Regions from separate parts of the Streptosporangium sp. NPDC000509 genome, predicted to be linked through region 1. Evidence: riboswitches for the same ligand, from Rfam matches in the RefSeq annotation. Region 1 holds a riboswitch; the other holds the start of a gene.
The links. Region 1 has a riboswitch for glycine ahead of gcvT (glycine cleavage system aminomethyltransferase GcvT). Riboswitches for the same ligand answer to the same signal wherever they lie in the genome.

Region 1 (6,701 bases):
CTCGGCGCCCGAGATGGAGGCGTTCTCCTTGAACAGCACGCCGATCGCCCCGGCGGTGAGCAGGAAGCGGATCACGCCCTCGTCGTCGGCGTCCTTCGTGAAGCGGTCGTAGTAGGTGAGCACGGCCGGGATGATGCCCGCGGCGCCGTTGGTGGGCGCGGTGACGATCCGGCCGCCGGCGGCGTTCTCCTCGTTGACCGCGAGGGCGAAGAGCGAGACCCAGTCCATCGTCTGCAGCGAGTCCTTCTCCGACGACTCGCTGCGCAGCTGCCGGTGGAGCTGGTGGGCGCGGCGGCGGACCTTCAGTCCGCCGGGCAGCACGCCCTCCTTGCCGATGCCGCGCTGTACGCACTCGCTCATGACCTGCCACAGGACGAGCAATTGGTCGCGAACCTCGGCCTCGGTGCGGCCGAACGCCTGCTCGTTCTCCAGCATCAGCCCGGAGATGGACAGCCCGGTCTCCTCGCACTGGGCGAGCAGTTCGGCGGCCGTGGTGAAGGGGTGGGGCAGGACGGTGTCGTCGGCTTTGATCCGGTCGGCGCCGGTGGCGTTCTCGTCGACGACGAAGCCGCCGCCGACCGAGTAGTAGACCTTCTCGCGGACCGTCTCGCCCGATTCGGACAGGGCGGTGAAGCGCATGCCGTTGGGGTGGCCGGGGAGCGAGATCTTGCGTTCGAAGACGAGGTCCTCGCCGATGACGAAGGGGATCTCGCGCGAGCCGTACAGGGAGATGGTGCCCGACTCGCGCATGGCGGCGAGCCGTCCCTCGACCGCGTCGACGTCGACGAGCTCGGGCTTCTCGCCGGACAGGCCGAGCAGCACGGCCTTGTCGCTGCCGTGGCCCTTGCCGGTCAGGCCCAGCGAGCCGTACAGGACGGCGCGTACCCGGGCCGTCTTCTCCAGGAGCCCGTCCTGGTGGAGGCCGCGGGCGAACTTGTGGGCGGCGGCCATCGGGCCGCCGGTGTGCGAGCTGGACGGGCCGATTCCGATCTTGAAGAGATCGAAGACACTGATCGTCATCTGAATCCTTCCAGCGTGGACGGCCACGCGCGCCCTCCGGCGCGCGTGACCGTGACGCGAGGGGGGAAAGGCTTAGGACTCACCCGAGGTGAGCGCGGCGTACTCCTCGGGCGACAGCAGGTCGTCGGCGGAGCCCTCAAGACGTACGCGGAACAGCCAGCCCTCACCGTAGGAGTCGCTGTTGACCAGCGAGGGGTCGTCCACGACGGCCTGGTTGACCTCCACGATCTCGCCGTCGACCGGCGCGAAGATGTCGCTCACCGACTTGGTCGACTCGACCTCGCCGACGGCGTCACCGGAGGTGACCGTCGCGCCGACCTCGGGCACCTGCACATAGACCACGTCACCCAGCGCCTCGGCGGCGTAGGCGGTGATGCCCACGGTGAGGGTGAGGCCGTCATCGATGCCGGAGATCCACTCGTGTTCCTTGGTGTACTGCAGGTCCTCGGGAATGCTGCTCATTTTTTCCTCCTGTAGAAAGGCAGTGCGACGACCTCGACCGGCTCGTGGCTGCCCCTGATGTCGACGGCCAGTCCTGACGACAGGCCGTTGTCCACGTAGGCCATCGCGATGGGCCTGCCCAGTGACTGGGAGGGCGCCCCGCTGGTGACCTCGCCGACGACCGCGCCGTCACCGGCGACCACCACCGGATACCCGTGCCGGGGCACCCGGCGGCCGGTCGCGACGAGGCCGACCAGGCGGCGGGACGGCGGGACGTCCTTGAGGGGTTCGAGGGCGGCCCGGCCGACGAAGTCGCCCGGTTTGTCAAACCTCACCACACGGCCGAGCCCGGCGTCGAACGGGGTCAGGCCGGCCGACAGCTCGTTGCCGTACAGCGGCATCCCGGCTTCCAGCCGGAGGGTGTCGCGGGCGGACAGGCCCGCGGGGATCAGGCCGTGCGGCGCGCCCGCCTCGGTGAGGGCGGCCCAGAGCGGTTCGGCGTCCTCGGCCGCGACGAACAGCTCGAAGCCGTCCTCGCCGGTGTATCCCGTACGGGCGACGAGGGCCTCGTGCCCGGCGACGACGGCGGGCAGGCCGGCGTAGTACCTGAGCCCTTCGAGGTCGGCGTCGGTGAGCGAGCCCAGGATCTCCACGGAGCGTGGACCCTGGACCGCGACCAGCGCGTACCGCTCGGAGCGGTCCTCCACCGCGGCGTCGAAGCCCTTGGCGCGGCCGGTCAGCTCGGCGGCCACCCGGGGGTAGTTGGAGGCGTTGGCGACGACCATGAACTCGGTGGGGGCGAGCCGGTAGACGATCAGGTCGTCCAGCACGCCTCCCTCGGCGTCGACGATCATCGTGTAGCGGGCGCGGCCGGGCTCCAGCGCGGAGAGGTGGCCGACCAGCGCGTAGTCGAGGGCTTCGGCGGCCTGCGGCCCCGTCACGAAGATCTCCCCCATGTGGGAGAGGTCGAACAGGCCGGCCGCCTGGCGGACCGCTTTGTGCTCGGCCGACTCGCTGCCGTAGCGGAGCGGCATCAGCCAGCCCGCGAAGTCGGTCAGCGTCGCGCCGAGTGACTCGTGGACGCCGCGCAGCGGCGTAGGTCGGGACATGTGCGCACCTCAGACAAGGGACAGATGAGAGCATCCTCCCCCTCTGTCGTGGGTGCCTGAGAGTTTCATCCGGGTTTTACCGGACTTTCACCTTCGGCGAGGTCGTGGGACCTGCTTTCCAGAGGGCACCTACCCGCACGGTCCTTTGCCTTGAGAGGTTCGCGGGGAGGGCTTGCTCCTTCAGGGGTCCTGGTCTGGCTGTCAGGACGCTCTCCCGCACGGGTTCATCGGTGTCGCCGCCAGCCTAACCGCCCGCACCGGCCGAGCGAAATCCCCTCGCGGCACCGATCCGTGCCGGTCAGGGGGCGGCGTGCCGGACCAGCGCCTCGAACAGGGCCGACTCGTCGTCGGTCTCGGGGTGCCATTGGACGGCGACGGCGAAGGGGTGGTCGTCCACCTCCACGGCCTCGACCGTGCCGTCCTCGGCGTGGGCGGTCACGGTGAGGCCCTCGGCGAGCCGGTCGAGGGCCTGGTGGTGGTAGTGGGCCACCTCCACGGTCTCGGTCCCGAAGATCTTCGAGGTGTGGCTGCCGGGGGCGAGCCGCACCGGCATCCTGCCGTACTGGCCGGGGGCCGGGGCGTGCCCGGCGTGGCCGACCACGTCGGGCAGGTGCTGATGGAGGCTGCCGCCCAGCGAGACGTTCAGGATCTGCATGCCTCTGCAGATCCCCAGGAAGGGTGTGCCCCGCTCCAGCGCCGCCTCGACCAGTCCCAGTTCGGCGTCGTCGCGGAACGGCCGGACGTAGCCGGTCCGCTCGTGCGGCTCCCGCCCGTACCGCTCGGGGCCGACGTCACCGCCCCCGGCCAGGATGAGCCCGTCCAGGCGCTCCACCAGCGCCGAGGGGTCGCCGGCGGGGGGCAGGATCACCGGCTGCCCGCCCGCGCGGGCCACGTGGTCGACGTAGTCGTACGGCAGGAGCGCGGTGGTCGTCTCCCAGACGGTGAAGCGCGCGGGCTCGACGTAGCAGGTGATGCCGATGACGGGACGGGACATGATCTCTTTCTCACGCGGACGCCGGGGACATGGGAGATGGGCCCACGTCCTCGCACGTTATCGGGGCCGGGGTATGGCCTGGGCAAATCCCGCCACCGCCGGTCGCGAAGGTGGCGGGGCGAGGTCTACAGCGGGTCTACAGCGGGGTGACGTACGCGCCGGAGATACCGCCGTCCACCAGGAACTCCGAGCCGGTGATGAAGCTCGCGTCGTCCGAGGCGAGGAACGCCACCGCGGCGGCGATCTCGGACGCCTCGGCGAAGCGGCCCACCGGGATGTGGACGAGGCGGCGCTGTGCCCGCTCGGGGTCCTTGGCGAACAGCTCCTGCAGCAGCGGCGTGTTCACCGGCCCCGGGCACAGCGCGTTCACCCGGATCCCCTCGCGGGCGAACTGCACGCCCAGCTCGCGGGACATGGCGAGCACCCCGCCCTTGGAGGCGGTGTAGGAGATCTGGCTCGTCGCCGACCCCATCACGGCGACGAACGACGCGGTGTTGATGATCGACCCCTTGCCCTGCCGCCGCATGTACGGGATGGCGTGCTTGCAGCACAGGTAGACCGAGGTGAGGTTCACCTCCTGGACCCGGCGCCAGGCGTCGATGCCGGTCTCCAGGATCGAGTCGTCCTCGGGCGGCGAGATGCCCGCGTTGTTGAACGCGATGTCCACGCTGCCGTAGGTGTCGAACGCGGTCTGGAACACCCGGGCGACGTCGTCCTCGTCGGTCACGTCGGCCCGCACGAACAGCCCCCCGACCTCCTCGGCGGCCGCCGGACCGGTCATCTCGTCCAGGTCCACGCACACGACGCGGGCGCCTTCCGCGGCGAACCGGCGCGCGGTGGCGAGGCCGATCCCGCTTCCGGCGCCGGTGATGACGGCGACCCTGTCCTGCAAACGGTCCTGCAAACGCAGCATCGCTTCTACTCCTCGGAAATGAAGACGTTCTTGGTCTCGGTGAACGCTGACAGGGCGTCGGGACCCAGCTCGCGGCCGAGGCCCGACTGCTTGAAACCGCCGAACGGGGTCCAGTAGCGGACGCTCGAATGCGAGTTGACGCTGAGGTTGCCCGCCTCCACCGCTCTGGCGACCCGGAGCGCCCTGCCGACGTCGCGGGTCCAGATGGACCCGCTCAGGCCGTACGGGGTGTCGTTGGCGATCCGTACGGCGTCCGCCTCGTCGTCGAACGGCACCACCGACACCACCGGGCCGAAGATCTCCTCGGTGAACGCCCGGTCGTCGGCCGACCGGGGCGTCAGGACCGTCGGCGGGAACCAGAACCCCGGCCCCGACGGGCACACGCCCCGCAGATGGGGCGGTTCGGTGACGAAGGAGGCCACCCGTTCCCTGTGCTCGGCGCTGATCAGCGGGCCCATCTCGGTGGCCTCGTCGCGGGGGTCACCGACTCGGACGTTCAGCACCGCCTCGCCGAACCGCGCGAGGAACTCGTCGTGGACCGAGCGCTCGACCAGGATCCGGGAGCGCGCGCAGCAGTCCTGGCCCGCGTTGTCGAACACCGCGTACGGCGCGGTCGCCGCGGCCTTCTCCAGGTCGGCGTCGGCGAAGACCACGTTGGCGCTCTTGCCGCCCAGTTCCAGGGTGAGCCGCTTGACCTGTCCGGCGCAGGTCGCGGCGATCTGCTTGCCGACCTCGGTCGAGCCGGTGAACACGATCTTCGCCACCCCCGGGTGCTCGACCAGCCGGGCACCCGCGACCTCCCCGGCCCCCGGCAGGACCTGCAGCACCCCCTCGGGCAGGCCGGCGGCCAGCGCCAGCTCGGCCACCCGCAGGGCGGTGAGCGGCGTCCACTCGGCGGGCTTGACGATCACGGTGTTGCCCGCGGCCAGCGCGGGGGCCGCCCCCCAGGTCATGATGACCATCGGGAAGTTCCACGGCACGATCACGCCGACGACGCCCAGCGGTTCCCTGAAGGTGACGTCGAGCCCGCCGGGCACCGGGATCTGCAGGCCGTGATCGCGCTCCGGTGCCCCCGCGTAGAAGTCGAGCACGTCGGCGACGTTGCCCGCCTCCCAGCGGGCGTTGCCGATCGTGTGCCCGGCGTTGGCGACCTCCAGCAGGGCGAGTTCCTCGGCGTGCTCGCGCACCAGCGAGGCGAAACGGCGCAGCAGCCGGGCACGGTCTCCCGGTGCGACGTTCCGCCAGTGCGCGAAGGCGCGCCCGGCACGCTCCACGGCCCTGTCGATCTCGGCGGCGTCGGCCATCTCGATCTCGGCGACCGCCTCTTCCGTCGCCGGATTGATGATCTTCACATTCACATCCGTTCGAATCCCCGGAAAAGCTCCCAGTCGGTCACCGCCGCGTCGAAGGCGGTGAGCTCGACCCGGGCGTTGTTCGCGTAGTGCGCCACGACGTCCTCACCGAAGGCGGCCGCCGCGAACTCGGAGGTCTCCCAGAGCTCCAGCGCGTCGCGCAGCGTGCTCGGTACGGTCTCCGCGCCCGAGGAGTAGGCGTTCCCCGTGAAGGCGTCCTCAAGCGGCAGCTCGTTCTCGACGCCGTGCAGGCCGGCCGCGATCAGCGCCGAGACCGCCAGGTAGGGGTTCACGTCGCCGCCGGGTACCCGGTTCTCGATCCGCAGCGAGGGGCCGTGGCCGACCAGGCGCAACGCGCACGTCCTGTTGTCCACGCCCCACTTGACCGCGGTGGGGGCGAAGCTGCCCTGCACGTACCGCTTGTAGGAGTTGATGTTCGGCGCGTACAGCAGGGTGAGCTCGCGCATCAGCGCGATCTGCCCGGCGATGAAGTGCGCTCCTGTCGCCGACAGCCCGTGCGGCCCGGAACCGGCCATCACCGGCTCCCCGCCCGCGTCCCTGAGCGAGATGTGGATGTGGCAGGAGTTGCCCTCGCGCTGGTTCGGCTTGGCCATGAAGGTGATCGCCATGCCCTCCTGGGAGGCGATCTCCTTGGCGCCGTTCTTGTAGATCGAGTGGTTGTCGCAGCTGGACAGGGCCTCGGCGAAGCGGAAGGCGATCTCGTGCTGGCCGAGGTTGCACTCGCCCTTGGCCGACTCGACGTACATGCCCGCGCCCTCCATGCCGAGCCTGATCCTGCGCAGCAGCGGCTCGACCCTCGCGGTGCCGAGGAGGGAGTAGTCGACGTTGTAGAGGTTGGCGGGGGTCAGGTC
Region 2 (6,701 bases), on a different contig from region 1:
CCCGCAGTCTCGGCACCTCGGCCGCCTCCGGCACCGAGAGCGCCTCCAGGAGCACCTGCGCGGCCTCGGCCGGCTCGCCCTCCTCAAGGAACACCTCCGCCAGCCGCTGAGCGGCCCGAGGAGCGATCTCCGGGTCACGGGTGGCGAGCGCCTCGCGAAGCGACCGCTCGGCCTCCTCATCGCCCGTGGCGAGCCGCGCGAGGGCCATGTGCGCCAGCGGGACGTAGGCGGGGTGGCCGACACCCAGCGCGGCCTGCCAGGCGGCGCGGGCCTGCTCCACCAGGTCCTCCCTTTCGAAGCTCCCCGCGAGCAGGCAGGCGGCCTGGGCGGCGAACTCCGGGTGCCCGGTCGCCAGCGCGGTGCGTGCGGCCGCGCGGGAGCCCGGCACGTCTCCGCTCTCCTCAAGCACCACCGCGAGCCCCACCGCCGCCTGGGCCCTGTCGGGTTCGTCGGGATCGGCGACCAGCTCAGCGAAGATCGTGGCGGCGCCGTCGAGATCGCCCGACTCGGCCAGTCTTCGCGCGGCGTCCAAGGGACGGGTGTCCACCTCAGGCATGCATGATCCTTCCGGATACGGAGACGCCCCGAGCCTAACGACTCGGGGCCTCGTCCGTCCCCCCGCATTCCCGGCGGATATCACGGTTCGCGCGGGTTTCCCGGCTCTCGCCGAGGCCGGCGGGATCAGTCCTCGTACGCCTCCAGGGGAGGACAGGAGCAGACCAGGTTACGGTCGCCGTAGGCCTGGTCGATGCGGCGGACCGGCGACCAGTACTTGCCCTCGCGCACCGACGGCAGCGGGTAGGCCGCCTCGGTGCGGCTGTAGGGGTGGACCCACTCGTCGACGACGAGGCTGTCGGCCGTGTGCGGGGCGTTGCGCAGCGGGTTGTCGGTCCTGTCGTACGCGCCGGAGGCGACCTTCGCGATCTCCTCGCGGATCGCGATCATCGCCTCGCAGAACCGGTCGAGTTCGGCCAGGTCCTCGCTCTCGGTCGGCTCGATCATCAGCGTTCCCGCCACGGGGAAGGACATGGTCGGGGCGTGGAATCCGTAGTCGATGAGGCGCTTGGCCACGTCGTCGACCGTCACCCCGGTCTCCTTGGTGATCTGGCGCAGGTCGACGATGCACTCGTGGGCGACGAGGCCGCCACGGCCGGTGTAGAGGACCGGGTAGTGGGGGCTGAGCCTGCGGGCCAGGTAGTTGGCCGACAGGATGGCCTGCTCGGTCGCCGCCTTCAGGCCGTCGGCGCCCATCATCCGGATGTAGGCCCAGGAGATGGGCAGGATGCCCGCCGAGCCGTACGGCGCGGCCGAGACAGGGCCGACCGCCGTACCCTCACGCAGCGGATGGCCGGGCAGATAGTCGGCCAGGTGGGCGCGGACCGCGACCGGGCCGACGCCGGGGCCACCGCCGCCGTGCGGGATGCAGAAGGTCTTGTGCAGGTTGAGGTGGGAGACGTCCGCCCCGAACTCCCCCGGCCTGGCCAGACCGACCAGCGCGTTGAGGTTGGCGCCGTCGACGTAGACCTGCCCGCCGGCCTCGTGCACCAGCTCGCAGATCCGGACGATCGTCTCCTCGTACACACCGTGCGTGGACGGGTAGGTCACCATGATCGCGGCAAGCTGCTCGCGGTGCTTGTCGATCTTCGCGACGAGGTCGTCGAGGTCGACGTTGCCCTTGTCGTCGCAGGCGACCACGGCCACGCGCATGCCCGCCATGACGGCGCTCGCGGCGTTGGTGCCGTGCGCGGACGAGGGGATCAGGCAGACGTCGCGGCCCGACTCTCCGCGCGCGGTGTGGTAGGCGCGGATCGCCAGCAACCCGGCGAACTCCCCCTGCGAGCCGGCGTTCGGCTGAAGCGACACGGCGTCGTAGCCGGTGACCTCGGCGAGCCAGCGCTCCAGCTCCCCGATCAGCTCGATGTGGCCCGCGGCCTGGTCCTCGGGCGCGTAGGGGTGCAGCCCGGCGAACTCCGGCCAGGTGATCGGCTCCATCTCGGTGGTCGCGTTGAGCTTCATGGTGCAGGAGCCCAGCGGGATCATCGACCGGTCGAGCGCGATGTCCTTGTCCTGGAGCCTTCGCAGGTAGCGCAGCATGGCCGTCTCGGAACGGTGGCTGTGGAAGACCGGGTGGGTCAGGTAGTCGCTGACCCGCGCCAGCGCGGCGGGCAGCGCGTCGTGGGCGGCGGCGTCGAGGTCGGCCAGCACGGCGCCGCTGATCTCGAAGGCGGCCAGGACCTGCTCCAGGTGGAGCGGCTCGGTCTTCTCGTCGCAGGTGACGCCCACGTGGTCGGCGTCGACCAGGCGCAGGTTGACGCCGTTCTCGCGGGCCGTGGCGACGATCTCCTCGGCGCGGCCGGGCACCCTGGCGAGCACGGTGTCGAAGAAGGTGTCGTGCACGACCTCGACACCGCCCTGACGCAGGCCCTCGGCGAGCACGACGGCGTGCCTGTGGGTGCGCCGTCCGATCCTGCGCAGGCCCTCGGGGCCGTGGTAGACGGCGTACATGCCGGCGATCACGGCGAGCAGCACCTGCGCGGTGCAGATGTTGCTGGTGGCCTTCTCGCGGCGGATGTGCTGCTCACGGGTCTGGAGGGCGAGCCGGTACGCGGGGCGTTTGTCGGCGTCCTGGGAGACGCCCACCAGGCGGCCCGGCAGCTGGCGCTGGAGACCGTCGCGGACCGCCATGTAGGCGGCGTGGGGGCCGCCGAAGCCGAGGGGGACGCCGAAGCGTTGCGAGGACCCGACGGCGATGTCGGCGCCGAGCTCGCCCGGCGCGGCCAGCAGGGTGAGGGCGAGCAGGTCGGCGGCGGCGACCACCTGGGCACCGCGCGCGTGGGCGGCGTCGGCGATGGCGCGGAAGTCGCGGATCCTGCCGCTGGCGCCGGGATACTGCACGAGCACCCCGAAGCACTCGGGAAGCTCGGCGGTGAAGTCGCTCTCGACCAGCTCGATGCCGAGCGGCTCGGCGCGGGTGCGCAGCACCGCCTTGGTCTGCGGCAGCGCGTCGGCGTCGACCACGAACACCTTCGAGGGGCCGCGGCCGGCGCGGCGGGCCAGGGTCATCGCCTCGGCGGCGGCGGTGGCCTCGTCGAGCAGGGAGGCACCGGCGACGTCGAGGGCGGTCAGGTCGGAGACGACGGTCTGGAAGTTGATCAGGGCCTCCAGACGGCCCTGGGAGATCTCCGGCTGGTAGGGCGTGTACGCGGTGTACCAGCCGGGGTTCTCCAGGAGGTTGCGGCGGATGACGCCCGGAGTGATCGTGTCGTGGTAGCCCAGGCCGATCATCGAGGTGAGCACGGTGTTTCGCCCGGCGAGGACTCGAAGCTCCGCGAGGGCCTCGGACTCCCCGGCCGCCGGGGGCAGGCTCAGCCGCCCCGCGGAGCGGATCGCCTCGGGCACGGCCACCGCGACCAGGTCGGCCACGGAGGCGAATCCGACCGCCTCCAGCATGCGGGTCTGGCCGGCGTCGTCCGGCCCTATGTGGCGGGTGGAGAACGGCAGGGAGCCGAGTTCGCTGAGCGATGACAGGTCGGTCATTGTGAAGCCTCCCGGGACGGGGTGGAGACCGGCGCTGGGCGCGGGCGTATGCCTGGTCTCCCCCTCTGTCATCACGACCGTCTCACGCGTCGTGACCTGAGAGCTTCACCTACCCGTGACGGGAGGCTTGCACCGTCGGTGAGTCGCGCCTGGCCGGCGCGCCTGCTTTCCAGAGTTGCCTCGTCCGTGCGGTACCGGGTGCCTGAGAGATTCCGGGGAGGTTGCTCCTTCGGCGCCCCGCTCGCTGTCGGGGTCTCTCCCGCACAGGGTCAGCAGCGAGTCCGAGTTTACCCGGTTCGTCGTGCTCTGCGACGGCGGGCCAGCTCATCGGCCTGATGATCGCCTAAAGGGCCCTCGCTCGACTCCGCACGTTCGCCGGGCAGATCCGCGAGGGAGCCCTCCACCTCCTGCCACACCCGTCCCAGTGCTATGCCGAAGACTCCCTGGCCGCCCTGGAGGAGGTCGATCACCTCGTCGGGCGAGGTGCACTCGTAGACGCTCACCCCGTCGCTCATCAGGGTGATCCCGGCCAGGTCGTTGACGCCCCGGTCGCGCAGGTGCTGCACGGCGATGCGGATCTGCTGGAGGGAGACGCCGGTGTCGAGGAGCCGTTTGACGACCTTGAGCACCAGGATGTCGCGAAAGCCGTAAAGGCGCTGGGAGCCGGATCCGTGGGCGGCTCTCACGGTGGGCTCGACGAGGCCGGTGCGCGCCCAGTAGTCGAGTTGCCGGTAGGTGATGCCGGCCGCGGAGCAGGCCGTCGGGCCCCGGTAACCGATGTCGGCGGGCACCTTCACCGGTTGCCCGTCGAACAGCAGACCCTCTTCACCCGCGCGCTGACGTGCCGACTGGCGCCGTTTCGGGTCATCCTGATCGGCGTTTCTACCCTCGCCGCTGCTGACCGCCACGCGGACCTCCGGCTTTCTCTCATCCCACGGCCTGATCTGGGGGTTTACGCACGGCCGCAGGGTTCACATGCACCGTAGGACTGGGGCCAGGTCCAGTCAACGACCCCACTCGGCGCGTCGTGAAGCGTAAATGCACCGAAATTCCTACCCCGCGCGGCCGAAGTCCTCGGGCGTGATCGTGTCAAGGAACTCCCTGAACTTCTCCACCTCGTCCTCCTGGTCGTCGGGGATGATCACCCCCGCCTCCCGGACCACATCCTCACTCGCGAAGATACGTGCGCCGGTGCGAAGTGCCAAGGCGATCGAGTCCGAGGGACGCGCGCTCACCTCCACCCCGTTGGAGAACACGAGATCGGCGAAGAAGATGCCGTCGCGCAGGGCGACGATGTTGACCGTGCTCAGCCGGACTCCGAGCCCTTCGAGCACGTCACGGAACAGGTCATGAGTGAGCGGCCGGGGTGGTGGTTCCTCGGCCTGGGCCATGGCGATCGCCGTGGCTTCCGTCATGCCGATCCAGATAGGCAGGTAACGCTCCCCATGCGTCTCTTTCAACAAGACGATCGGCTGGTTGGAGGGCATTTCAACTCGAACGCCCACGACCTCCATCTGCAACACGGGCTGCTCCGTCTTCGCTGGATTCCGACCGGTTTGTTCAACGTAACACTCGTGGGGGTACGAGTGCCTGGTCAGGCTCTCACCGACCCAGAGCCCCACGCACGCCGGAACGCAGCAGCGAGGCGTGCAATTCCAGCAGCAGGCCGGAAATCTCCCTCGCCGTCTCGTCGGCCTGGTCGATCGCGCCAGGCCCGCGACGGCGCAGCAGCGGGGCGACGGCCTGCTCCACCAGGCCCGCCTCGCGCTCGGCCGCGGCCTTGACCGCCCTCAGGTGGCGGGCGCGCAGGCCGAAGGCGGCGAGGGCTCCGACGCTGCGGGCCACGGCCAGCGCCTCGGCGTCGTAGTAGCGGGCCACCGCGGCCAGCAGGCCGTAGTCCTCAAGCTCGGCGAGGGTCTCCTCGTCGAGCTCGGCGGCGGCGATCAGCTCCTCGCGGGTGAGCCTGAGCTCGGGAGGCGCCTCGTCGGGGACGGCGCGCGGCCGGGCGGCCGGGCGCTCCTCGCGATCGGCCGCCTCCAGATGATCCTTGATCACTCGCAGCGGCAGGTAGCGGTCACGCTGCTCGCTGAGGATGTAACGGAGCCGCTCGACGTCGGCGTAGCTGAACTTGCGGTAACCGGAGGGACTGCGCTCCGGCTCGATCAACCCCTCGCCCTCCAGGAAACGAATCTTGGAGATGCTGACGTCGGGGAACTCGCCCTGCAGGAGGGCGAGCACCTCCCCGATGCTCATGTGCGCACGAGCGGCCTGCGAGCTCATCATCCTCCAGCGGCGCCGCGGGTGAGGAAGACGAGGCGGAACTTGCCGATCTGCACCTCGTCCCCGCCGTACAGCGGGACCTCCTCGATGCGCTCGCGGTTCACGTACGTGCCGTTGAGGCTGCCGACGTCACGGACGGTGAAGACCCCGCCGCCGCGCCGGTAGAACTCCACGTGACGGCGCGAGACCGTGATGTCGTCGAGGAAGATGTCGCTCTCCGGATGGCGGCCCACGGTGGTGAGATCGCTGTCGAGCAGGAACCGGCTGCCGGCGTTGGGGCCGCGCATCGCGACCAGCAACGCGGTGCCCGGGGGCAACTGCTCGACGGCCTGCCGTTCGGCGAGAAGCGTCTCACCTGTCTCCGCCTCATACGCCTCGATCCCGGAGAGGGAGATCGTCGATGTGCTGTCTCCGGCGGTCTCGGCTTTGGTAAGCGGCGACCCGCATCGTGAACAGAAACGGGCATCCTCAGGGTTGGCATGACCGCACTGCGTGCAGTAGACGCTCGGCATCGATCGGCTCGGCCTCCTACCGCGAAGACGCGGCAACGGTGCTCAGTGATGCGCGCCTCGCTTCTTCGCTTCTCAAGTGTTTTCTCGGACTGCGAATGCCGCAACATACAGTGATGAGGCGCGAAGGTCAAGGTTGACGCTGAACCGCGGGTACGGTCGGTGACAAAGTTACAGTGGGGCACTGTCTCCGGTCCATGGCGCCGCGCTGTGTTTTGTCGCGACCCCTCGCCCCCGAGCGCTCATCCTCCTCCCTTCCCGCCCGGCTTCTCCCGCTCCGCTCGGCTCACGGTCCTCGCTCACGACCTGCTCCTCGCCCCCTCCCCCGGTGCCCGGCTGGGCCCACCTGAGCCCGCCTGTGCCCGCCTGTGCCCC

Region 2: it holds a riboswitch for glycine, as region 1 does, so the genes downstream of both, gcvP (aminomethyl-transferring glycine dehydrogenase) here and gcvT (glycine cleavage system aminomethyltransferase GcvT) in region 1, are expected to answer to the same signal.

The regions. Positions count from the first base shown of each region.
Region 1 is NZ_JBIAYX010000018.1:139,972-146,672, forward strand. Features, by position in the region: gene ACFY3D_RS30395 (L-serine ammonia-lyase) at 1-1,020, opposite strand, end outside; gene gcvH (glycine cleavage system protein GcvH) at 1,093-1,482, opposite strand; gene gcvT (glycine cleavage system aminomethyltransferase GcvT) at 1,479-2,570, opposite strand; glycine riboswitch at 2,604-2,698, opposite strand; glycine riboswitch at 2,699-2,797, opposite strand; gene ACFY3D_RS30410 (gamma-glutamyl-gamma-aminobutyrate hydrolase family protein) at 2,869-3,564, opposite strand; gene ACFY3D_RS30415 (3-oxoacyl-ACP reductase) at 3,701-4,477, opposite strand; gene ACFY3D_RS30420 (aldehyde dehydrogenase family protein) at 4,483-5,829, opposite strand; gene ACFY3D_RS30425 (glutamine synthetase family protein) at 5,832-6,701, opposite strand, start outside.
Region 2 is NZ_JBIAYX010000012.1:27,874-34,574, reverse strand. Features, by position in the region: gene ACFY3D_RS22375 (tetratricopeptide repeat protein) at 1-556, opposite strand, end outside; gene gcvP (aminomethyl-transferring glycine dehydrogenase) at 682-3,537, opposite strand; glycine riboswitch at 3,717-3,809, opposite strand; gene ACFY3D_RS22365 (MerR family transcriptional regulator) at 3,825-4,445, opposite strand; gene ACFY3D_RS22360 (bifunctional nuclease family protein) at 4,590-5,060, opposite strand; gene ACFY3D_RS22355 (MerR family transcriptional regulator) at 5,140-5,790, opposite strand; gene ACFY3D_RS22350 (FHA domain-containing protein) at 5,817-6,329, opposite strand.